Regions from separate parts of the Nitratidesulfovibrio sp. 1201_IL3209 genome, predicted to be linked through region 1. Evidence: predicted binding sites of a transcription regulator. Region 1 holds the regulator's gene; each other region holds the start of a gene.
The links. Region 1 encodes sigma-54, which starts transcription at its own class of promoters, with help from an activator protein. Its sites were predicted from a motif close to CTGGCACGGNNNNTGCTT; they were not measured.
Positions count from the first base shown of each region.

Region 1 (5,766 bases):
GCGCAGGTCCATGCCCAGCACCAAGCCCTGATAGTGGGCCAGCGCTTCGCGGTTCAGGATGGTGACCATCTGCGGAGCCAGGGTGGCGGGCAGGCCGTCCACCGTGAAATAGCGCAGGTCTTCCAGCACGTTGAGCACCGTGCTCTTGCCCGCGCCGGACAGCCCGGTGACGATGATGACGGGAAAGTCGGCGGCGGCCACGGGGCTGCCCGCCTCGGCCGCCGCGTCCCCGCGTCCTTCGGCGCCTTTGCCGGCGGCCGGAAGCGGGACGGATGCGGCGAGCCGTGCCGGGTCGGCCGATCCGGCTGACGCGCCGGAGGTATCGGGTACAGCGTCGGACTCCGCCTGGGCGGGTGATATGTCGGACGGCGTGGCCTTGGTGGGCATGGCGGACTCCTCGGGCGGCCCGTACCGGATGCCGTTTCGGGGGGCGCTGCGATGTACGCTGGCGGTTACAGGTAGAGCATGCGCGTTACGGCCTGACGACGGATGATGCGGCCAAGGCCCGCCCTGCCCGGTCGTTCCGTCGTGCCGGCGTCATGGGGCACAGGGGGCACAGGGGTCAGGTGGTCCGCATGATCGCCCGGAAGGCCTCGCCGTCCGGCGCCTCGAGCATGGCGCGGCGGAACTGCGGGTCCTTCAGCAGGCGCGAGATGTGGGCCAGGATGCGCAGGTGCATGCCCGCCACCTGCTCCGGGGCCAGCACCAGGAAAAAGAGGTGGCAGGGCTTCATGTCCAGCGCGTCGAAGTCCAGGCCGGGCACGCTGCGCCCCACGGCCACCACGATGTCGCCGATGGACGCCAGCTTGCCGTGGGGGATGGCCACCCCGTCGCCGATGCCGGTGGTGCCCAAGCCCTCGCGGTCCAGCAGCACGCCCAGCGCAACGGCGGCATCCACTTCGGGATGCCGCCGCACCACGGCCTGCACGAGTTCCGCCAGCACGTCCTTCTTGGTGCCGGCGGAGAGCTCGGGCAGGATCAGATCATCGTGAAGATACTCCGAAAGCCTCATGTACGACGCCTAGACGACCGGATCGATAAGGCCGAAATCGCCGTTGCGACGCCGGTAGATGATGTTCACGCGTTCCACCTCGGCGTTCAGGAACACCAGGAACTCGTTGTCGCCCTGGTCGAGCTGCATGGCCGCCTCGTCCACGTGCATGGGCTTGGGGGCGAAGTGGTCGGTGCCGACGATGGTGCGGTCCTCGCCTTCGCCCATGGTGCTGAAGGTGAACACGTCGATGCCCTTGCCCACCCTTTCGGACTGGACGGAGCGGCGACGGTCCTTCAGCTTTTCCACCTGCTTGCGCAGCTGCGATTCCAGCTTTTCCAGCACCAGGTCGAGGGTGGCGTACATGTCTTCGGACTGTTCCATGGCGGACAGGGTGAACCCGTCGCCGGCCATCTGCACTTCCGCCTTGTGGCGGAACTTGTCGACGGAAAGGTTCACCTGCATGTCCAGGGCGGACTTGCCGACGAACCGGCCAAGCTTTTCAAGGCGGCGGCGGGCGTACTTCTTCAGGTGGTCGGAGGGTTCGAAGTTCTTGAAGGTGAAGGCGATGTTCATACGCTCCTCCAGTGGTGAGAGGGGGAATGCGGCGCGCGGCCCGCACGCGGGGTGCGGCTGCCGGATGCGCCGCCGGCGACGGGTGCCCCCCTGGTCGCCGGGTCGGGCGCGGGGGCACGGGCCGTCAGAACAGTTCCTTCCGCTTGGAAGAGGAGGGAATGTCCATGGCAGTACGATACTTCGCAACGGTCCTGCGGGCAATATTGACTTTGAGCTGTTCCTTCAGAATTTCGCCGATGCGCTCGTCGCTCAGGGGTTCCCTGGGGTCTTCATCGCCGATCAGCTTCTTGATCAGCGCCTTCACGCTCTCGGAGCCCACCTGGCTGCCGTCGTCCAGTTCCAGCGCGCTGTTGAAGAAGAACTTCAACTCCACGATGCCGTGCGGGGTAGCCACGTACTTGCTGGTGGTGATGCGGCTGACCGTGGATTCGTGCATGCCGATGTCGTCGGCGATGTCCTTGAGGATCAGCGGCTTCAGGCGCGACACCCCGTCCTCGAAAAAGCCCCGCTGGTACTTCACGATGGATTCCACCACCTTGTACAGCGTGCGCTGGCGCTGGTACAGGCTCTTGATGAGCCACGAGGCCGAGCGCATCTTTTCCTGGAAATATTCGCGCTCGCCCGCCGACGCGGCCGCCGCGGCGGACCGCTCGTACATGGTGCTCAGTTGCAGGTGCGGCAGGCCATCCTCGTTGAGCATGATGATGAAGTCGTCGTCGTACCTGTAGACGTACACGTCGGGGCTGACGAACTGCGGGTCGCCCCCGCCGTAGCTGGCGCCGGGCATGGGGTCCAGGGTCTGGATGAGGTCCAGGTATTCCTTCAGGTCCTCCATGGTCAGGCGGAACTTGCGCAGCAACGGCTTGTAGCGGCGCTTCTCGAGGTCTTCCAGGTGGTCGCGCACCAGTTCCACCAGCACCTTGTCGCGCGTGTAGCCCAGCATTTCTATCTGCACCAGCAGACATTCCTGCGCGGTGCGGGCGGCCACTCCCACGGGGTCGAAGCGTTGCAGGGCGTGCAGCACCGGCTCCACCTCGGCCGGGGCCACGCCCGCCATCTCGGCGATTTCGTCGAGGGTGGCGTGCAGGTAGCCCGACGAGGCGATGTTGCCGATGATCACCTCGCCGATGTCCTTCTGGCGCTCGGTGAGCGAGGACAGGCGCAACTGCCACATCAGGTGCCCTTCCAGCGAGGGCTTGGCGGCGTAGCGCGCCTCGAACGAGGTCATCTCCTCCGGCAGTTCCGATTCGCGCACCGTGGACTGGCGGCTGGTGCTGGCGAAGTCGCCCAGGTAGTCCTCCCAGTCGGCTTCGCGGGCGATCTCGCGGTCGTAGGCGATATCTGCGGCGGTGGCGGTATCGGTGGCGGCGTCACGCTGGTCGGATGCCTCGGCCTGCGGTCCCTCGTCCTGGGCTTCTTCCAGAAACGGGTTTTCCAGCAGTTCCTGCTGCACCGTCTCGACAAGCTCCAGCCGCGAAAGCTGCAACAGCCGGATGGCCTGTTGCAGTTGCGGCGTCATCACCAGTTGCTGGGTGAGCTTGAGCTGTTGCCTGAGTTCCAATGCCATGCGTGGACAACCCCTGGACCCTTGTCGAGGCCCTATGCACCTTGCGTTGAGGCCGAACGAGATGACGACGCGACGCTGCGCGCGGCGTCAAGCAAGAAACGGCCCACAGTGAAAATGTGTTCCCATCCCCAAGAGGTTAGGTGAACCATGCCATAGAAGCAAGAAGTATGCAACCGCTCGCGCCATTTCGCGGGGCAACCTTGCGCATGCACGCAACACACTGTCATAAAAACGAAAACGGCGTCTCCCGGAAGCCGGAGGACGCCGCTGGCGTACGATGCATGCGCGGGCCCGCTACAGGGAGAATCCTTCGCCCAGATACACGTCCCGCGCGCGCGGGTTGTCCACGATATGCGCGGGCGTGCCCTCCAGGATCACCTCGCCCTGGTGCACAAGGTAGGCCCGGTCGCAGATGTGCAGGGTTTCGCGCACGTTGTGGTCGGAGATGAGCACCCCGATGCCCCGGTCGCGCAGGCCGGTGATCAGTTGCTGGATGTCGTCCACGGCCAGCGGGTCGATGCCCGCGAAGGGCTCGTCCAGCAGGATGAACTTGGGCTCGCGGATCATGGACCGCGCGATCTCCAGGCGACGCCGTTCGCCGCCGGACAGGTGCATGGCCACGGAATCGGCCAGGTGGGTGATGCCGAAGTCCGCCAGCAGCATGTCCGAGCGTTCCTTCTGCCGGGCCTTGGAAAGCCCGGTGTGCTCCAGGATCATCTGCAAGTTCTGGCGCACCGTGAGCCGCCGGAAGATGGAGCTTTCCTGCGGCAGGTAGCTCAGCCCCACCCTGGCGCGCTCGTGCAGGGGCCAGTCGGCGATGTCGCGGCCGTCAAGCTCCACCCTTCCCGCAGTGGGCTTGATGATGCCGATGAGCATGTAGAAGGTGGTGGTCTTGCCCGCGCCGTTGGGGCCCAGCAGCCCCACGGTCTCGCCCTGGGTCACGGACAGCGAGACGCCGCGCACCACCTCGCGCTGGCCGAACTGCTTGTGCAGGTCCTCTCCGCGCAGCACCGAGGTCACTGGGCCGCTCCCTTGGCCTTGGCGTCGTCCCTGGCGTCACTCTTGTCGCCGCCCTTGGCGGCATCCTTGCCGTTGTCCCTGGACTCGCCGAGGGGGTTCACGTCGCCGGACGAGGTGAACACCGCCTGCACCCGCTTGGTGGACGAACCGCGCACTTCGCTGCGGTTCTCGCGGGTGTAGAAGGTGATGACCTCGCCCTTGATGCTGTTGTCGCCCTCGTGCAGCACGGGGTTGCCTTCCATGACCAGCACGGCGGTGTCCACGGTGTAGGTGGCCTTCTCGCATTCGCCGGTGCGGTTCTCGCGCTTCATGCGCACGTTGCGCTCGGCCACGATGCGGTCGATTTCGCCCGCGTCCATGCCCGACATTCCGGACTGGCCGGATTGGCCCGACTGGCCGGATTGGCCACCCTGGGCCGCGTCGCCCCCGGCGTTTTCCCTGCCGGGCTTGGCGGACTTCTTCTTGAGGTGCAGGGTGATGCGTTCCGCCCACATCTCGAAGTCGGGGCGCTGCACGTACACGGTGCCCTCGAAGACCACCACCTGGCCCTTGGCGTCGTACTGCATGCGGTCGGACTTGACGGCGGTGGGCACGTCACGTCGGGCGGCGCTGGCGGGCCTGGCGTCGGCCGCCACGGCGGGGACCACGGTGGATGCCGAAAAGGTCAACAGCAGCGCCACGCACAGCGCGGAGCGGATGCCGGCATATCTCATTGCTTGGACTCCTGCTTGGTTGGCTTGGAAGCGCCCTGCGGCGCGACCTTCGCGGCCTTGGGCGTCTGGCCTGAATGTGTCTGGCCTGAAGGCTTTCGGGCGGCCTGTCCGGGCGCGGGGTGGGCCTGGGTGGATTTTCCCGCGGCATCGGCCTTGCGCGGAGCGGCCACGGCGGCCTTGGGCTGCGCCGCGCCCTGCCCGTTCTTGTCGCCGGCGCGCGGCATGAGCAGCAGCGACACCCCGTCGCTGCCGCGCAGCACGTCGGCGGCCACGTCCCATTCCAGCCTGGTGGCGTTGCCCGACAGGCTCTGGCCCTCTATGCGCGCCCCTTCGGGAAAATACATGGTCCGGCTGGTGCCGTTGTACACCATCAGGCTGGAGAACAACTCATGACGGTCGTGGGTGGCGTGCACGTCGTCCCACATGCGCACCAGTTGCACCTGCTGCTGGACTTCACCCTTCTGCGCCACGATGCGCAACTGCCTGCCGCCGTCCATCTGGTAGACGAGGTCCGGGCTGTCCACGTCGATGACGTTGTTGCTCTGGCGCAACTGGGCCCAGGTGGCCTTCAGCCGCCACAGTTCGATGCCCTTTTCGCCCTGCACCAGTTCTATGCCCTTCATGGCCACGCCCACGGCCTCTTCCAGCGTCGCGGAATCGGTGACGCCGCCGGAAATGGCCGACTCCAGGGCCTTGCGCACCCCGGCCTGCCAGCGCCACGCGGCGGCGCCGCCCACCAGCAGCGCGACCACGAGCAAGGCCCACAGCGTACGGCGTCTCATGCCTGCTCCGGCCAGCTTTCCAGCATGCGGTCCAGCAGCCCCTGCTGGGCCAGCAGGAAGCGGATGGCCTCGCGCACCGCGCCGTGCCCGCCGCTGGCGGTGGTCACATAGCGGGCC
Region 1 covers NZ_JBAIYT010000036.1:23,289-29,054, forward strand. The annotation lists gene rapZ (RNase adapter RapZ) at 1-201, opposite strand, end outside; gene V6B97_RS14515 (PTS sugar transporter subunit IIA) at 563-1,012, opposite strand; gene hpf (ribosome hibernation-promoting factor, HPF/YfiA family) at 1,022-1,567, opposite strand; gene rpoN (RNA polymerase factor sigma-54) at 1,692-3,134, opposite strand; gene lptB (LPS export ABC transporter ATP-binding protein) at 3,429-4,154, opposite strand; gene V6B97_RS14535 (LptA/OstA family protein) at 4,151-4,867, opposite strand; gene lptC (LPS export ABC transporter periplasmic protein LptC) at 4,864-5,649, opposite strand; gene V6B97_RS14545 (KdsC family phosphatase) at 5,646-5,766, opposite strand, start outside.

Region 2 (5,766 bases), on a different contig from region 1:
GTGGCGCAGCACGTCGAAGTCCAGCGGCTTGGTCAGGTAGTCGTAGGCCCCGGTGCGCAACGCCTCCACGGCGGTGTCCACCGAGGAAAACGCGGTCATGATCAGCACCGGCGTGGCCGGGTTCCAGTCCAGGATGCGGTGCAACGCCTCGATGCCGTCCATGCGGGCCATGCGCACGTCCATGAGCACGGCGTCCCAGGCGCGCTGGCGCACCTTTTCCACGGCGGACTCGCCGTCGTCGGCCTCTTCGGTGGCGTAGCCCCAGCCGCGCAGCATGGTGCGCAGCATGGAGCGGTGCGCCGCGTCGTCGTCCACGATGAGGATGGTGGCGGTGGTCATATCTCGTCGTCCTTTGCGGGCCGGCCGGGTTGGTCAGGCTGATCGGGCTGGCCGGATGCGGCCGGGGCGGCGTCACCCGCGCCGGGCCGCGCCGCCTCCGGCTCGGCGGGCAGCAGGAAGGTGACCTCCGTGCCCTGGCCGGGGACGGAGCGCAGCGACACCTCGCCGCCGTGGGCCTCCACGATCTTGTGCACGATGGCGAGGCCCAGGCCCGTGCCCTGGCTCTTGGTGGTGAAGTACGGGTCGAAGATGGTGGCCAGGTGTTCCGGCGCGATGCCCGCGCCCGTGTCGCGCACCGAGACCGCGATGCGGTTGCCCGGCGCGGCGGCCAGGCGCACGGAAAGCTCTCCGCCGCGGGGCATGGCCTCCAGCGCGTTCAGGAACACGTTGAGCAGCGCCTGCGAGAAGCGGTCCGGGTCCAGCAGCGCGCGGGGCACGGGACCTTCCGGCAGGCCTCGCGGCGCGCCCTCGCCCGGTCCCGGTTGTCCCGGCCCGACCTGTCCCGGCCCGGCGAAATCCTGGCCCTCCTCAGGCTCCACGCGCACGGTCACGCCCCGGTGGGCGGCGTCCTGGCGCACCAGCCGCAGCACGTGGCGCACCAGGAACCCGGCGTCCACCGGGCGGGGGGCGATGTCCGACGGCCGGGCCAGGCCGATGAGGTCGGAAATGACCCGGTTCAGCCGTTCCACCTCCTGCACCATGACCCGCGCGGCCTCGCGGTCCTCGCTGCCCTCGGCGAAGCGGCTGCCGAAATAGGTGGCGTAGCCCTTGATGGAACTGAGCGGGTTGCGCAGCTCGTGGGCCACACCGGCGGCCAGGCTGCCGATGGCGGCCAGCTTTTCGCGGCGGCGCACCTCGTCCTGCAACCGGCGCACCTCGCGCAGGTCGCGCAGGATCAGGATGGCCCCGGCCTCGTCCCTGCCCCCGGCGGCGATGCGCACCCCGCGCACGCTCATGGGCACGGGCGGACCGCCCGCCACGGGGCAGTCCAGGGTCACCTCCGTCCCGAAGGCGGGGGGGGCGTCGGCGCCGGCATCCCCGCCCCCGCCGCCGTGCGTTCCGCCGGTCAGCCGGGCGGCCAGTTCGGCCAGCGGGGCGGGCAGCACCGCATCCGGCAGAGCCCCGGCGGGCACCCCGTCGCCCAGGCGCAACAGGTCGCGCGCCGCCGCGTTGCAGGTGGCCACGCGGCCCGCGCCGTCCAGCACCACCAGCCCGTCGGGCAGGCTGGTGACCACGTGCAGGGCGAAGGACTGGGCCTGCCGCACCAGCCTGCGCGAGGCGCGGGCATGGCGCGACCACAGCAGCGAAAGCGCCCCGGCGCCGCCCAGCAGGGCCAGGATGGACAGCATGATCAGGGTGTGCTGGCGGTCCGCCGCGCGGGCCGCGTCGAAGGGGGCCGTGTCCAGCGCCACGACGATCACCGGCGGCGGGACGTCGCGCTCGGCCTGCATGTCCGCCTCCATCTCGCGGCGCAGCCAGCCGGGCATGCCGCCCATGCCGTGGCCCATCATGTGCCCGCCCATGCCCATATGCCGCGCGGTGGGCCGCAACGGAATGAAGGTGCGGTACACCAGAAAGGCGCGTTGGCCGCCCGCCTCCATGAGCCGCCAGCCCACCTCGTCGCGGGCCTGCTGGCCGCCGCCGTCATTGCCCGGCGAAGAGGCCGGGGGCGGGGGCACGGCCAGGGCCTCCATGGTGGCCGGATCGGCCAGGGGGCGGCCGATCCATTGCGGGTCGCTGTGGGCCAGCACCACGCCCTGCCTGTCGGTGACGGCGATGAAATGGATGTCCGGCTGGTCGGCCATTTCCTCCAGCAGGACCTGCAACCGCAGTTCGCCCCCTGCGCGGCCGCGCAGGCCGGTGCGCGCACCGGCCTCGAAGGCCCGGATCAGCGAAGCGCCCTTTTCCGAAAGGATGCGCCGCATGGATTCCTGCTCGCCGTCGTGGTTGAGCACGGTGAGCACGGCCAGCACCAGGGCCAGGGCCGCCGTGGCCCCGATGATCAGCCATGGCGAGGGCAGCCGCCCGTTCGCGCCGCCGCTGCCGCCGCCGGTCCCGCCCCGGCCGGACTGGCCGGACTGGCCTGACAGGCCGAACAGGCCAAGGAAGCCCGACGGGCCGCGCTGGCCGTGAGCCCCTCCAGAACCGGACCCGGAGGACTGGCCCGATTGACCGGTTTGGCCGGATTGGCCGAGGCCTTCATATGTCGCATGCGGCGCGTTGGCCGCGTTGCCGGTAGGCATGGGATGGTCCTTTGGGATGTTCCTTGCGGCGTGACGGCGCCCGCCGGAGCGAAACTGGTCGATGCCGCGACACCTGTTCGATTTTCATACGCCTTCCACGGGGTGGCGTATAGTTTTTATACATGTGCACGGATTTCGTGCAGGCGGCCGGGAGCCCTGCCGGGCGTATCGCAAGATTATTTTATCTGTAATTACCTATTGTTATGCGAACATGCCGCGCCTTGGCACGCCGGTTGCTCATATCCGGGCAAGCAACAAGCGCACCAGCCCCGCACCACAGTACACGGCCGCGCCATCCATCGAGGATGCAGCGAAGACGCCAGGGGCTGTTTCCAAATGAGGATTTTCGTTCGTTGGCAAGGAAAACGAGCCTGCCATGAGGGAGCATACTCTTATCGTATTTGACCGAAATGGAAGGCGAAGTTTGACGCAGCCAACGGACGAAAAGACCATTTAGAAACAGCCCCTGGGCGGGGCGGCAACGAATCAACCAACCATACAGGAGCACACATCATGAAGACCAAGCATCTCGTCCTCGGCACCGTCGCCCTCGCGGGCCTGCTCGCCTTCACCGGCATCACCGACAGCGCCTTCGCCCGCATGGGCGGCATGGGCATGGGCGGCGGCTGCGCCACCGGCGCGGTGTACAACGCCCTGACCCCGGAAAAGCAGGCCAGGTTCGACGCCATCTACAAGGAAGCGGACGCCCGCATCCAGCCGCTGAAGGACAAGGCCTGGGCCAAGAACACCGAACTGCGCGCCCTGTCGGTGAACCCCAACACCAAGCCTGAAGCCATTTCCAAGCTGACGAACGAACTGGCCGACCTGCGCACCCAGATCCGCAACGAATACACCGCCCTCGACACCCGCCTGGAAAAGGAAGTGGGCGTGAACCCCGGTTACGGCCGCATGGGCCACAGGGGCATGGGTGGCGGCATGATGGGCGGCCACGGCATGGGTCATGGCGGAATGGGCGGAATGGGCGGCATGATGGGCGGCCAGGGCATGGGCTACGGCCACGGCCCCATGCATGACGGCCAGGCGCCGCAGGCCAACCAGTAGCCTGACCACGAACGGACTCCACGGGGCGCACCCGCGCTGCCTTCACGAGGACTTCCCACCTCGCGCCCCGCTTGATGCAACAGCCAGATGATCGAAACACAGGGCCGTCGGCACCACGAGGTGTCGGCGGCCCTCGCCGTTTTCTCCATCCCGCACGCGCCCGCCGCATCCGTCCGCGCGGCACGGCATCCTTCTGCCCGTTGCGCACGCCCCCGCGCTCCTCCCTCCCGCCGCCCGCCAGTCCCCGGCCCGTCTTGACGCGGGGCCGACCGCCCCGCTCCGGCCCGGCACGGGGTTGATTTCTGGCATTCCAGCGCCTACAACCGTTCCGAATATCGAAAAATCATGCCTCACGGCGGCACAGGCCTTCCCGGATATCCGGGGTTCGCCCGCACCGCCGCCGCGCGACACAGCAGGAGCCTTTTCCACCACACCGCACGACCCGCACCACACCACACCCGCCGGGACCACACCCGCGCGACGCCCAGGAGGAACCGCATGGAACAGCATCTTGATGCGCGCATCGTCGAGCGCGGCAAGGAATTCTTCAAGAGCATCAGCGGCGAGGCCCCGTCCATCTTCAACAAGGGCTTCTGGACCGGCAAGGTCATGGATTGGGCCATGCAGAACGAGGGCTTCAAGGTCCAGCTGTTCCGCTTCGTGGACGTCCTGCCCTACCTGAACACTTCCGAGGCGCTCACCCGCCACATCCGCGAATATTTCTCGGCCGATGGAGCGGACGTGCCCCCCGTGCTGAAATGGGGCGCGGGCGCCGCCGGGTTCGGCGGGGCGTTCACCGGCATGCTCATGGGCAAGTTCATCCGGTCCAACATCGAGGGCATGGCCCGCACCTTCATCATCGGCGAAAACACCAAGGAAGCCATCAAGGGCCTGGCCAAGCTGCGCAAGGAAGGCTTTGCCTTCACCGTGGACCTGCTGGGCGAGGCCACGGTGAGCGAGGAAGAAGCCGACGCCTACCGCGACGGCTACCTTGAAGTGCTGGACGCCATCGCCAGGGAGCACGCCAAGTGGGCTCCGCTGGCCGATTCCACAGGGGCCACCGCCGGGCTCGGCGCCGCCCTGAACGGGGGAGACTGGGGCCACACCCCCAAGGTGAACGTGTCCATCAAGCCCTCGGCCCTCTACTCGCAGGCCAAGCCCGGCGACGTGGAAGGCTCCGTGCAGGGCATCCTGTCGCGCCTGGTGCCCATCTACCGCAAGATCGTGGAGATGGGGGGCTTTTTGTGCATCGACATGGAGCAGCTGAAGTACCGCGAAATGACGCTGGAACTGTTCAAGCGGCTGCGCACCATGCCCGAATTCCGCGACTATCCGCACCTGTCCATCGTCTTGCAGGCCTACCTGCGCTGCACCGAACACGACCTGGACGACCTGCTGGCCTGGGGCCGCGCCGAAAAGCTGCCCTTCGGCATCCGCCTGGTGAAGGGCGCGTACTGGGACTACGAAACGGTGATGGCCAAGCAGAACGGCTGGGAGATCCCCGTGTGGACCCGCAAGCCGGAATCGGACATCTGCTACGAAAAGCTGGCCCGCCGCATCCTTGAAAACAACGATCTCGTCTACTTCGCCTGCGCCTCGCACAACGTGCGCACCATCGCCACGGTGATGGAAACGGCCCGCGCGCTCAGCGTGCCCGCCCACCGCTACGAGTTCCAGGTGCTGTACGGCATGGCCGAACCGGTGCGGAAGGGGCTGAAGAACGTGGCCGGGCGCGTGCGCCTGTACTGCCCCTACGGCGAACTGATCCCCGGCATGGCCTACCTGGTGCGCCGCCTGCTGGAAAACACCGCCAACGAATCCTTCCTGCGCCAGAGCTTCGTGGACGGCGCGGAACTGGAACGGCTGCTGGAAAACCCGCAGGCCACGCTTGAACGCGAACTGGCCGCCACCCCGCCGCCGCGCCCCATGCAGCCCAGCCCCGACGGCCTGCCCCCGTTCGTCAACGAAAGCATGCTGGACCTGACCATACCCGCCAACCGCGAGGGCTTCGTGAAGGCCATCGCGGAAGTGCGCGGCAAGGCGGGCGGCGTGATTCCGCTGTTCATCGGCGGCAAGGACGTGACCACCGACGACACCATCGCCTCCACCAACCCGGCGAGCC
Region 2 covers NZ_JBAIYT010000030.1:36,426-42,191, reverse strand. The annotation lists gene V6B97_RS13410 (sigma-54-dependent transcriptional regulator) at 1-339, opposite strand, end outside; gene V6B97_RS13405 (ATP-binding protein) at 336-2,582, opposite strand; gene V6B97_RS13400 (periplasmic heavy metal sensor) at 3,096-3,644, shown strand; gene pruA (L-glutamate gamma-semialdehyde dehydrogenase) at 4,143-5,766, shown strand, end outside.
Region 2: the regulator sigma-54 is predicted to act here: its motif matches at 2,804-2,821, upstream of V6B97_RS13400 (periplasmic heavy metal sensor).

Region 3 (5,766 bases), on a different contig from region 1:
CCAGGCGCGACACGCCGTACAGCCCCGCGCCGAAGGTGAGGAACGGCAGCGTGGGCATGCCGGGCACCAGGGCGAACAGCACGAGCACCCCGGACACCAGGTTGAGCGCGCGCGAGTTGTACGACAGCTGGCCCACGAATTCCTCGCCCATCTTCGCTTCCGACGCCGCGCGCGACACGATGATGCCCGCCGCCGTGGATACGATGATGGAGGGAATGGTGGCCACCAGGCCGTCGCCGATGGTCAGCAGGGTGTAGGTGGTCAGCGCGTCGCGCCACTCCATGTCCTTCTGGAACACGCCGAGCAGTATCCCGCCGATGACGTTGATCAGCGTGATGAACATGCCCGCGTTCACGTCCCCCTGCACGAACTTGCCTGCGCCGTCCATGGCGCCGTAGAAGTCGGCTTCCTTGCGGATGTTGGTGCGGCGGGCGGTGGCTTCCTCCTCGTCGATGAGCCCGGCGTTCAGGTCGGCCTCGATGGCCATCTGCTTGCCGGGCATGGCGTCCAGGGTGAAGCGCGCGGCCACTTCGGCGATGCGCGTGGTGCCCGCGGTGATGACGATCTTGTTCAGGATGAACAGGATCATGAAAATGACCGCGCCGATGACGTAGTTGCCGCCCACCACGAACTCGCCGAAAGCCTGGATGACCTTGCCCGCCGCGTCGGTGCCTTCGTCGCCGTGCAGCAGGATGAGGCGGGTGGAGGCCACGTTGAGCGCCAGGCGCAGCAGGGTGGTGACCAGCAGCAGCGACGGGAAGATGGAGAATTCCAGCGGCGAGAGCATGAACATGGAGGTGACCAGGATCACCAGCGACAGCGAAATGCTGAGCGAAAGCAGCATGTCCAGGAAGAACGTGGGCAGCGGCACCAGCATCACGAACAGGATCGTGACGACGCCGCCCGCCAGCAGGATGTCGCCCTGCTTGGCGAAGCGCTGGTAGTCTATCTTGGGTGCGTATCCCGGTTTGGCAGCCATGTTCTTGACACCTGTCGGAGGTTGCGCGGTCTTGCTTCAGGTTCGCCGGCGGGGCCTTACGATGCCCGTCCCGCCTTGAATTTCCACAGGCTGGCCAGCACGGTGGCCACGGCCTGGAACAGTTCGGCGGGAATCATGTCGCCGACCTCCACCGCCTTATACAAAGCCTGTGCCAGCGGCTTGTTCTCGCGGATGGGCACGCCGTGTTCGCGGGCCACTTCCTTGATCTTCCGGGCCAGGTTGTCCGCGCCCTTGGCCAGCACGATGGGCGCCGGGGCCTCGGTGGCGTCGTAGCGCAGGGCGATGGCGAAGTGGGTGGGGTTGGTGATGACCACGTCGGCCTTGGGCACGTCCTGCAACATGCGCCTGGCCATCATCTGCATCATCTTGCGGCGCTGCTGCGAACGGACCACGGGGTCGCCCTCGGCCTGCTTGCGCTCGTCCTTGGTCTCGTCCTTGGTCATCTTCAGGTTTTCCTCATAGCTCCAGCGGGTGTACCAGAAGTCCGCCACGGCTATGATGGACATGGGCACCAGCGCGTAGCGCACCATGTCCCACCCGGTCTTGAGCATGTACGCGCTGACCCCCTGGGCGTCGGCGTAGTACAGCGGCAAAAAGTTGTGCATCTCGCGCCGGATGATGAGGTACGGCGCGACCCCGATGAACACCGCCTGCAACAGGCTCTTGCCGAGCCGCATGAAGGTGTCGGGCGAGAAGAACATGCGCTTCAGCGCGGCAAGGATGTTGAAGCGCGACCAGTTGAACTTGAAGACTTCGGTGGTCCACAGCTTGCCCACCTGAAGGCGCAGCACCAGCCAGGCCGTGAACCCGATGAACAGCATGATGGGCAGCAGCATGACCGCCAGTTCCCCGGCGATCCACATGAGCAGGTCGATGACGTTCTGCTGGTTGGGATGGAACCCGAAGGCGTTGCCCAGGAAATGCCGGAAGATGGCCTGCATGTCCTTGGCCAGGAAGTCGATGTAGAACAGAAGGCCCACCGAGCCCGCCAGAATGGTCAGGGTCTTGGTGAGTTCCTGCGACTTGGGGACGTTGCCCTTGCCGCGCGCCTTCTTGCGACGTTTCGGCGTCGCTTTTTCCGTCTTGCTCGGGTCGCGCTGCGCCATGGCAGCCCTCCGTCAGGGTTCGGTCAGCGGTCCACCAGCGGGCTGGCCGCCCGCAACAGGTGCAGCATCATGGGGTCCATGCCCACGATGAACTCGCGGATCTTGTCGGCCATGATGGTGAACAGCATGCCGATGAAGAAGAAGCCCACGGCGATCTTGAGCGGAAAGCCGATCATCAGCAGGTTCATCTGCGGGGCCGCGCGGGCCATGAGCGCCAGCGCCAGTTCCACCAGGAACAGCGAGACCAGCACCGGCGCGGCGATCTTGACGGCCAGCACGAACATGGAGCCGGACAGGGCCAGTATTTCCTTCACCAGCGAGGGGCCGAGCAGAAGGCCGCCGGGGGGCACCAGTTCGAAGGTGCGCACGAAGGCCCGCAGCATGTACAGGTGGCCGTCCAGCGCCAGGAAGGTGAGCATGGCCACCATGTACAGGAAGTGCGAGGTGATGCTGACGTTGGCCCCGGTCAGCGGGTCGGCCAGGGTGATCATGGTGAAGCCCATCTGGGTGGCCAGCATCTGGCCGCCGGTCTGGATGCCCGCGAACAGGAAGTGCACGGTCATGCCCAGCATCAGGCCCAGGATCAGTTCCCCGGCCAGCAGCACGATGAGCGAAAAGGGATGCGCGGGCATCTGCCCGCCCGGCAGGGACACGTGCGGCCACAGGGCCAGGGTGAACACCAGGCACAGCGCCGCCTTGACCTGCACCGGGGCCGCCTCGCCCCCGAAGAAGGGCAGCAGGAACAGCACCAGGCTCACCCGCATGAAGGTGAGCAGGAAGCTGAGCATGGAGGCGGCGTCAAAGGCAAAGATGTCCATGGGCGCGGCAAAGCAAGATGCGGGCCATGGGCCGGGCTCCCGGGCCGGGGCCTGATCGGGGGACATGATCGGTGAGGCCATCGACGGAAACCCGTCGCCCCTTCCCCTTTTCTGTTGTCCCGCGCTGGACACAAGGCCCCTTCGGAGGCATCCTGTGGGCATGCCCGGCACCCCATGCGCTCCGGCCGGGTGCCTCCACGCCAAACGGTGAGACCATGCCAGACACGCCAGACAAAGACGCCAGACACGGGAAACAGGAGGCACCGGCCGGGCAGGCCAAGCCGGACGGCCCGGCCACCCCCCCTCCGCCGCCACCCCCTTCCGGCCCCGCCTGTCCCGTGCCCCCGCGCGGCCTGGGCGACAGGATGCTGTGCGCCGCCCTGCCCTTCGTGGAAAGCCTGCGCGGCTACAACGTCCAGATGCTGCGGGCCGACCTGCTGGCCGCGCTGACCGTGGCCGTGGTGGCCCTGCCGCAGTCCATGGCCTATGCGGTCATTGCCGGGGTGCATCCCAGGTACGGATTGTACGCGGCCATCGTGCCGGTGATCGTGGCCGCGCTGTGGGGGGCCTCGCGCTACCTCATCGCGGGCCCCACCAACGCCATCTCCATGCTGCTCTTCGCCACCATGGCGGAAACCGTGGTCAACGGCGTGCCCCTGTCCGGCCTGCCGGAAGAAACGCGCATGGCCTACGTGTTCGGCGTGGCCATCCTGGCCGGGCTGCTCCAGGTGGTCATGGGGCTGGCCCGGCTGGGCGAACTGGTGCACTTCATCTCCCATTCGGTGATGGTGGGCTTCACGGCCGGGGCGGCCGTGCTCATCGCCGTGGGGCAGATCAAGAACCTGCTGGGCGTGAGCATCGGCAATGCGCCCACGTTCCTCGGACTGGTCCTTTCCACCCTGCGCCACCTGCCCCAGACCAACCCGTGGGCGCTGGGCACGGGACTGTTCGCCATGGCCGTGGCCCTGGGCGTGGCGCGGACGCACCGCCGCCTGCCCGCCGCGTTCCTGGCCGTGGTGGCGTCGGGCGTGGCCGCGTGGGCGCTGGACCTTGGCGCGCACGGGGTGAAGGTGGTGGGGGCCATCCCGGCCGGGCTGCCGCCCTTCTCGCTGCCGCCCGCGCCCGACGCGCAGGTGATGCGCGACCTGTTCATGCCCGCCCTGGCCATCGCCCTGCTGGGCGTGGTGGAGGCGCTGTCCATCGCCAAGACCCTGGCGGGCGCGCGGGGCGAGCAGGTGGACGGCAGCCGCGAATTCGTGGCCCAGGGGCTGGCCAACATCTCCGCCGGGTTCTTTTCCGGCATTCCGGGCAGCGGTTCGTTCACCCGCAGCGCCGTCAACTTCGTGGCCGGGGCGCGCACCCGCTTCGCCGGGGCGCTTTCCGGCGTGATCACCCTGGTGGCGGTGCTGCTGCTGGCCCCGCTGGCCGCGTACATTCCCATCGCCGCGCTGGCGGGCATCCTGATGATCATCGCCTGGGGCATGATCGACAAGCACGGCATCGTCCTTGCGCTGCGGGCCACCCGGGCCGACCGCATGGTGCTGCTGGCCACCTTTGCCGCCACCCTGCTGCTGGACCTGGAAAAGGCCGTGTTCGTGGGCGTGCTGCTGTCGCTGGTGCTGTTCCTGCGCAAGGTGTCGCACCCGCTGGTGACGCGCATGGACACCTGCGACAGCCCGGAGTTGCAGGGGCTGCCCGCCGGGCCGTGCTGCCCCAACCTGGCCGTGTACTCCATAGAGGGCACGCTGTTCTTCGGGGCCGTGGACGAACTGGAGCAGCGGCTGTACGAGTACGAGGACTTCGGCCACCGGGCGGTGATCCTGCACCTGCGCCAGGTGCACTGGGTGGACGCCACGGGGGTGCACGCCTTCCAGCAGTTCTTGCGCAAGTGCCAGCGGCGCGGCGTGGCCCTGGTGCTGAGCGGGGTGAAACCCGCCGTGCGCGCGGTGTTCGAGCGTTCCGGGCTGGTGCCGCAGCTGGGCGCGGACAACATGGCGGAAACCCTGTCCGACGCCCTGGCCCTGTGTTACCGCCGCTACCTCAAGGGCGCGGTGTGCGACGCCTGCAAGGCGTCCAACCAGGGCCGCTGCCGCCGCGAGCATCAGGCGGAGGACGCCGGGGACGGCAGGGCATGAGCGAGCGCATCCGCCACGCGCCGGGTTCCGGAAGCGCCGGGCCGTCCGGGGGCTTCGGCGAGCGGCACGACCCGGAGCGCTCGGACCGCGCGGCGCGCTTCCGGCGCGCCCACCGGCCCGGCGACACGGTGCGCGGCACGTTCCTGCGCCCGGCGGCGCAGTCGTCCGCCTTCGCCGCGCCGGGTGCCAGCACGGGCGGGCTGGGCTGGGCCGACATCGAAGGGCAGACCCTGCTGGCCTCCATGCCCGTCTTTCCCCAGCCCGGCACGGAACTGCTGTTCCGGGTGGAGCGGACGGAGCCGGACATCGTGCTGCGCCTGCTGGCCGAAGGCGACGGCGCGGCCGTGCCGCCCCCCTCGCCCGCCCGGCTGGCGGCGGACTACGCCACCGCGCGCGACCGGCTGGACGCCCGGCTGGCCAAGGCCCTGTTTCCGGCGTGGGGCGCATCCACCGCTCCGAATCCACCGCCTACCGCCGCCGCGCGCCATGCAGCCCTGGCCGCGCACGTGGCCGAAGACGCGGAAACCGCCGCCCTGTTCCTGGCCTGCCAGCGTGCCCGGCTGGCCCTGCTGCCGGTGCTGCGCGCGGCGCACCCCGGCGTGACCCTGCTGCACCTGCCGTGGCTGTGCCCCACGGCCCGCGCCCTGGACTGCGCGGTGCTGCCGCCGCAGCCGGAGTCCACGGGCGGCGGGCTGACCCGGATCCTG
Region 3 covers NZ_JBAIYT010000003.1:16,691-22,456, reverse strand. The annotation lists gene flhA (flagellar biosynthesis protein FlhA) at 1-979, opposite strand, end outside; gene flhB (flagellar biosynthesis protein FlhB) at 1,036-2,106, opposite strand; gene fliR (flagellar biosynthetic protein FliR) at 2,130-2,924, opposite strand; gene V6B97_RS02890 (SulP family inorganic anion transporter) at 3,140-5,059, shown strand; gene V6B97_RS02885 (hypothetical protein) at 5,056-5,766, shown strand, end outside.
Region 3: the regulator sigma-54 is predicted to act here: its motif matches at 2,935-2,952, upstream of fliR (flagellar biosynthetic protein FliR).

Region 4 (5,766 bases), on a different contig from region 1:
CGGCCCGCAGCAGGTCGGCATAGCAGTGGATGACCCCCAGGGGGTTGTTGATCTCGTGGGCCAGGCCAGCGGCCAGCTTGCCCACGGCCACCAGCTTTTCGTGCTGCTGCACCCGTTCCAGCATGCGGCGCTCGTCGGTGGTTTCGCGCAGGTAGGCTACGGTGCGCCCGCCGCGTTCCAGCCGCCCGCCCAGCGGGTAGGCGTTCACCGCGAAGGACCGCCCGTCGCGCAGGGTCACCGCGCGCGACACCGGGCCGTCGCCCATGCGCGCGGCGATGTCCGCGGCGTCCAGCAGTTCGGCCAGGGCCGCGCCGTCCGTGCCGGCGGCGTTCTCGTCACCGCCGTCACCCCCGTCCCCGTTGCCCCTGCCTTGCGCCCCGTCCCGGCCACTATCGCTTGAGGTCGCCAGCGACCGGGTCAGCGACCGGGTGAGCTGAAGGGCCGAACTGTTGGCCAGCACCACCCGGCCATCGCCGCCCAGCAGCAGCAGCGGGTCGGAAATGCCCTCGAAGATGGAGTCCAGCAGGGCGTTCTGGCGCAGCAGGTTGTCCAGCGCGTCCAGGTTGTCCATGGCGATGCCGAGCTGCCGCCCCACGGCCTGGGCCAGGTCGGCCGTGCCGGGGCCGCTGGCGTGGTCCGCGTCCCAGTACAGGCACAACAGGCCCCGCGTGGTGTCGCTGGTCTGCACCGGGATGAACCAGGCGCGCGGGGTCAGGCGGGGCGCGCCCTCGGCGGCCAGGTCGTGCCAGTCGGGGGGCAGTTCCGGCCGCACCGCGCGGTCCGGCCAGGCGTGGAAGTCGCTGGCCGAGAGCACGCAGGCGTAGGCCGCCCTGTCCGCCCCGAAGCGCCGCGCGACCAGCGCCAGCGAGGCGGCCAGCAGTTCGCCCTTGCCGCTGCTGCGGTTCAGGCGGTCCAGCAGGCCCACGAACAACTCCACGTCGGTGCGCCGGGCCGTGGCCTCGGTGGCCAGGTCCACGGTGCGCTCGTGCACCATGCCTTCCAGGTTGGCGGCGTAGTCGCGCAGCTTGGCCCGCGCCTCGCTGAGATGCCGGGCCAGCGATTCCATGTCGCCCAGCAGGTCGTCGATGCCCACGTCCGGGTGGCCGCGCCGGGGCATGGTCATGTCCGCCTCGTCCGGGAAGTGGCGGCGCATCACCCCGCCCATGCGGCGCAGGTTGTGCACCACCAGCCGGTTGAAGAACACGTGGATCACCGCGAACAGCGCCAGCGCCCCGCCCGCGAACAGCACCCCGAACGACACCACCGCCTCGGTCATGCCGCTGACCGCCTGGTCCATGGGCAGGGCCACCATGGTCATGCCCGCGAGGTCGCCGGTCTTGCGCCAGAAGCCGCGTTCCGCCCCGTACATGGACAGCAGCACGGGCGGGGCCTGTTCCGGATCGCCGTGGCAGCGCAGGCACGCGGTTTCGAAGCGCACCGGCTTGGCCGTGATGAACAGCCGTTCCCCGTCCTCCTCGCTGACGTCCTCCACGCGGGTCAGTTCCGGGTCGTCGCGGAACCGGGCGATGATGCCGCGCTCGAACTCCGAGGCCTCGTAGGCGGGGTTGCGCGCGCCCACGGCCACCCGGCGGTAGGTGAAGCGGTCGTGGGCCAGGTTGTTGTCGTTCATCACCGCGCGGGTGACGAACGAGGTGGACATGGCCTCGATGACGAAGGTGTCGCCGGGCAGCGAACTATACATGGCCGGGCGCAGGGTGTTGCGCACGTAGCTCTGCACCGCCTCGGCCTGGGCCAGGATGAGCGCCGCGCGGTCGCGGGCCTCGTTCTCCACCAGCCGTTCCAGGTGCATGAACAGGGACAGGGCGAAGAACCCGCCCAGACAGGCCAGGATGAGCAAAAGGCCCAGCAGGAAGCGGGCCTGGAGCGAATGGGGCGTGAGTCGAAACACGGGGCTCCTTGTGCGGGTGCGTCAACAATAAAGGGGCGGGGCGTCCGCGGGCCTGCCCGGCAGATTGACTCCGGCGGATTGCTTCCGGCGGGTCGATTCCGGCGGGTCTGGCCGCGCGCCCGGCACCGCATGGCCGTTGTCTAGCACAGGCGGGACAAAGGGCAACCCGCGCACCGCAAGCTGCGTTGCACCGGCTGCGGGTGCTGCCGCGAGTTAGCAGGCAGGCCGGGGTAGGCGCGGCGCAATACCGCGCAATGCTTGAATCCTGACCTTTCCGGCCCGGATGGCCCGCGTCTTGCTCTCGGGGGGGGCCATGTCCGGCGCGCGGCAGGCCGTGGCGGCGGGCATGGCCCGGTGGCGCAAAGGGGCGCCGCCATGGAGCCTGCCCGCCGTCTCCCCCGGCAGGGGGCGGCAACGGCGCCGCGCACGGATGCGGGAAAGACGCGGGAAAGACGAGGGAAAGGGAAAGGAACGATGCTCCGGCGGGCCGCGATCCGCGCCGCCGAGGCATCGTCCGGAGATCACGCAACCCCCGAGGAGATGCAACGCAATGGAAGACAAGGGGCTTTTCGGCAGGATCCTGGCCATCGTGCCCGGGCTCGCGGTGATGATCGGCACGCTGTACGTGCTGCGCGTGTACGTGGAACCGTGGATGAAGGACGCCGTGGTGTTCGGCAGGAAGGGCTGGCTGGTGCAGGTGCTGAGCCTGAACTACATCCTGCTGTCCATCCTTACCGGCATGTTCTACCGCAACATCCTGTTCGGCGGAAAGATTCCCGCCTGGGCGGAGGAAGGCTTCCGCACCACGCGCCTGTTCATCAAGACCGGCGTCATCATGCTGGGTTCGCTGTACACCTTCGACAAACTGCTGAAGGTGGGCGGCATTGCCATCACGCTCATCGTGGCCTTCGTGTTCGGCACTGCCATCTTCATCCTGTGGCTGGGCAAGCGCCTTGACGCCGACCGCTCGGTCACCGCCACCATGGCCGCGGCCTGCGGCGTGTGCGGCGTCTCCGCCGCCGTGGCCACCGCGCCCGGCGTGCGCGCGAAGCCGGTGGACCTGGCCCTGTCCATCGCCACCATTCTCGGCTTCGGCATCATGACCATGTTCGTCAGCCCGTTCGTGGGCAAGATGCTGGCCCTGTCGGACTACCAGTTCGGCGCGTGGGTGGGCACGGGCATCCTGAACTCGGGCCAGGTGCTGGCCACCTGCCTTGCCTTCAACCCCAACTTCGCCCCCGGCACCGCCGTGGCCTACGGCGAAATCTGGAACGTGGTGCGGGTCATCTGCATCCCGTTCGTGGTGTTCTTCATCACCGCCTGGTACTGGAAGGGCGAGGCCGACGCCGAACACGTCAGCCTCGGTTCCATCCTCGCCTCCAAGTTCCCCATCTTCGTGCTGGGCTTCGTGGGCATGACCGCGCTGTCCTCGCTGCACATCCTCGGCGCCGAAGGCTCCGAGACGCTGCACCTGATGCGCGACGTCATGGCCTGGGTGTTCGGCGTGGGCCTGGTGGGCCTCGGGGCGTACATCGACGTGCGCGAGATCAGGGCCGCGGGCGGCAAGCCGCTGCGCATCGGCCTCATCGCGGGCGCCACCAAGTACGTTCTCGCCCTGATCATCATCCTGGCCTTCATTCCGAAGGAAGGCGCCTTCTAGGCCGCCTGCACGAGGAGCACGCACATGTCCGACAAGAAGAAGTCCCTTACCGTATTCAAGAGCGACCGCCACGAGGACGTGGCCGCCATCATCGCCTCGGCCCTCATCGTGGTGGTGGTGCTGACCTACATGGCCTTCATCGTGCCCTCGGTGGGCATCAAGGCCCCGCAGGACGGCAAGCTGGTGGAGATCTTCGTGGCCGAAGGTTCCGAGGTGAAGAAGGGCGACCCGCTCTATTCGCTGGAAGTGGTCAAGAAGAAGTGGGTCAACAACGTGATGGAAGAGAAGGTCGCCGTGGAAAGCTTCACCGCCAAGGCCAACGGCAAGGTGCTGAAGGTTTCCGGCAAGCCCGGCGATGCCGTGAAGAAGGGCAAGCAGGCCATTGTGGTCATGGAGCACGAGAAGGGTACCCTTCCCTAGGGGGGCGCTATGGGCCTTTTGCCCTCTGCCTGACCGACCCGAAGGGCGCGGAGCGTGTCCGTTGGGCGAGTTCGCGAGCCCTACGGACATCGAGCGCACAGCGGTCAGAAAGATTTTTTATTCCGGTCGAATACGATAAGAGTATACTCCCTTCATAAAAAATCTCTCTTCCTTGGCAGAGAACAAAAATCCGCATAGCGCAATATCCCAAGATCGCAGGCAATGAGGGCGGCAGGATGATCCTGCCCCCGGCCGAAGCATCGCATACGCCAGACATCCGGCGGGCGGCCATGCGCCGCCCGCCATACGCCTACGGAGAACATGTCCCATGACGCCACCCATGAAGCTGCTGCTCGCCCTCGACGACGGCCCCGGCGCACGCCGCGCCGTGGACGAGGCCATCCGCATCGCCCGCGAGAAGGGCGCCACCCTGGACGCCCTGTTCGTCATCGACGCCACGTGGGATGTGTTCACCGGGCACGACTGGCTGTCCGGCTGCAATTCGCGCATCGGCTTTCTGGAATACATGCAGGGGCTGGAGGAAAAGGCGGCGGCGGAAAGCGCGCGCGCCTTCCTGGAACTTCGGGGCGACATGCCCGGCGAACTGCTGACCGCGCCCGGCGACGTGGTGGACGTGGTCCGCGAGCAGGCCGCCAAGGGCTACGACCTGCTGGTGCTGTCCAACCCGTTCACGCGCGGGCTTGAGGTGATGCGCGACGCCGTGGCCCGGCTGACCCGCGACGCCCCCTGCGACGTGCTGCTGGTGCGGGCCGACACGAAATAGGCCGCCCCCAAACAGACCGCCCCGGAGGGCTCCCTGAACGGAGCCCCCCGCGTCATGCCGGAATTTTACCGTTCATGCCGGAATTTCACCGTTCGGCCGCCCCTGCCTGCCGCACCCACGTGCCGGGCGGCCGCTGCGGTTGCCCACGGGCCTGCCGCCGCCGGAGACCACTCCGGCGGCGGCATTGCGTTCGCGGCCGAGCGCCCGCCCGTGGAACGGGAAGGGCTGCCCGGCCGGTTCTCATGCCTGTTCGATGCCCGCGGTGCAGTGCGGGCAGCGCGTGGCGCGCACGTCGATCTTGCTGAAGCAGAACGGGCAGTCCTGCTGCTTGGGCGCGGCCGGGCCTTCCAGGCGCGTGCGCAGGGTGTTCACGCCGCGCACCAGCAGGAACACGGCAAAGGCCACGATGAGAAAGCTGACCACCGTGTTGGCGAATACGCCCGCGTTCAGCGTCACCGCGCCCGCATGCTTGGCGGCGGCCAGGCTGGCGTAGGGGCCGGGGGTGGCTCCGTCGCGCAGGGTGACGAACAGGTCCGAGAAGTCCACGCCGCCCAGCACCAGGCCGATGGGCGGCATGATCACGTCGTCCACCAGCGACTTGACGATGGTGCCGAACGAGGCGCCCAGAATGACGCCCACGGCCATGTCCAGCGCGTTGCCCTTGACCGCGAATTCCTTGAATGCCTTCAGCATGGCTACCTCCTGCTGTGCCGGGGATATGTTGTTGATGATATGCACCCTTCGGCGCGCGACGGCAACCCGTGGATATCGAGGGCGGTCCCCCGGGCGGGAGTAGGGCCGGTGGGGTGGCGTGGGGAGGGGGGCAACGGCGATGGGGCGTCGCCAGCGGTGCGGGCTGGCCGTACGGCATCAGCCGTACTAGAGTGATGCCGTACGGCATCGACCGTGCGGGGTGACGCCTGCGGGCACGCGCCGCACAAGGTCGGGGAACGCAAGGGGGCGGCGGAGCGTTCGCGTGACGGCGGAAACGGG
Region 4 covers NZ_JBAIYT010000026.1:18,803-24,568, reverse strand. The annotation lists gene V6B97_RS12285 (c-type heme family protein) at 1-1,909, opposite strand, end outside; gene V6B97_RS12280 (YeiH family protein) at 2,460-3,569, shown strand; gene V6B97_RS12275 (biotin/lipoyl-binding protein) at 3,594-3,989, shown strand; gene V6B97_RS12270 (universal stress protein) at 4,318-4,773, shown strand; gene mscL (large conductance mechanosensitive channel protein MscL) at 5,014-5,466, opposite strand.
Region 4: the regulator sigma-54 is predicted to act here: its motif matches at 2,193-2,210, upstream of V6B97_RS12280 (YeiH family protein).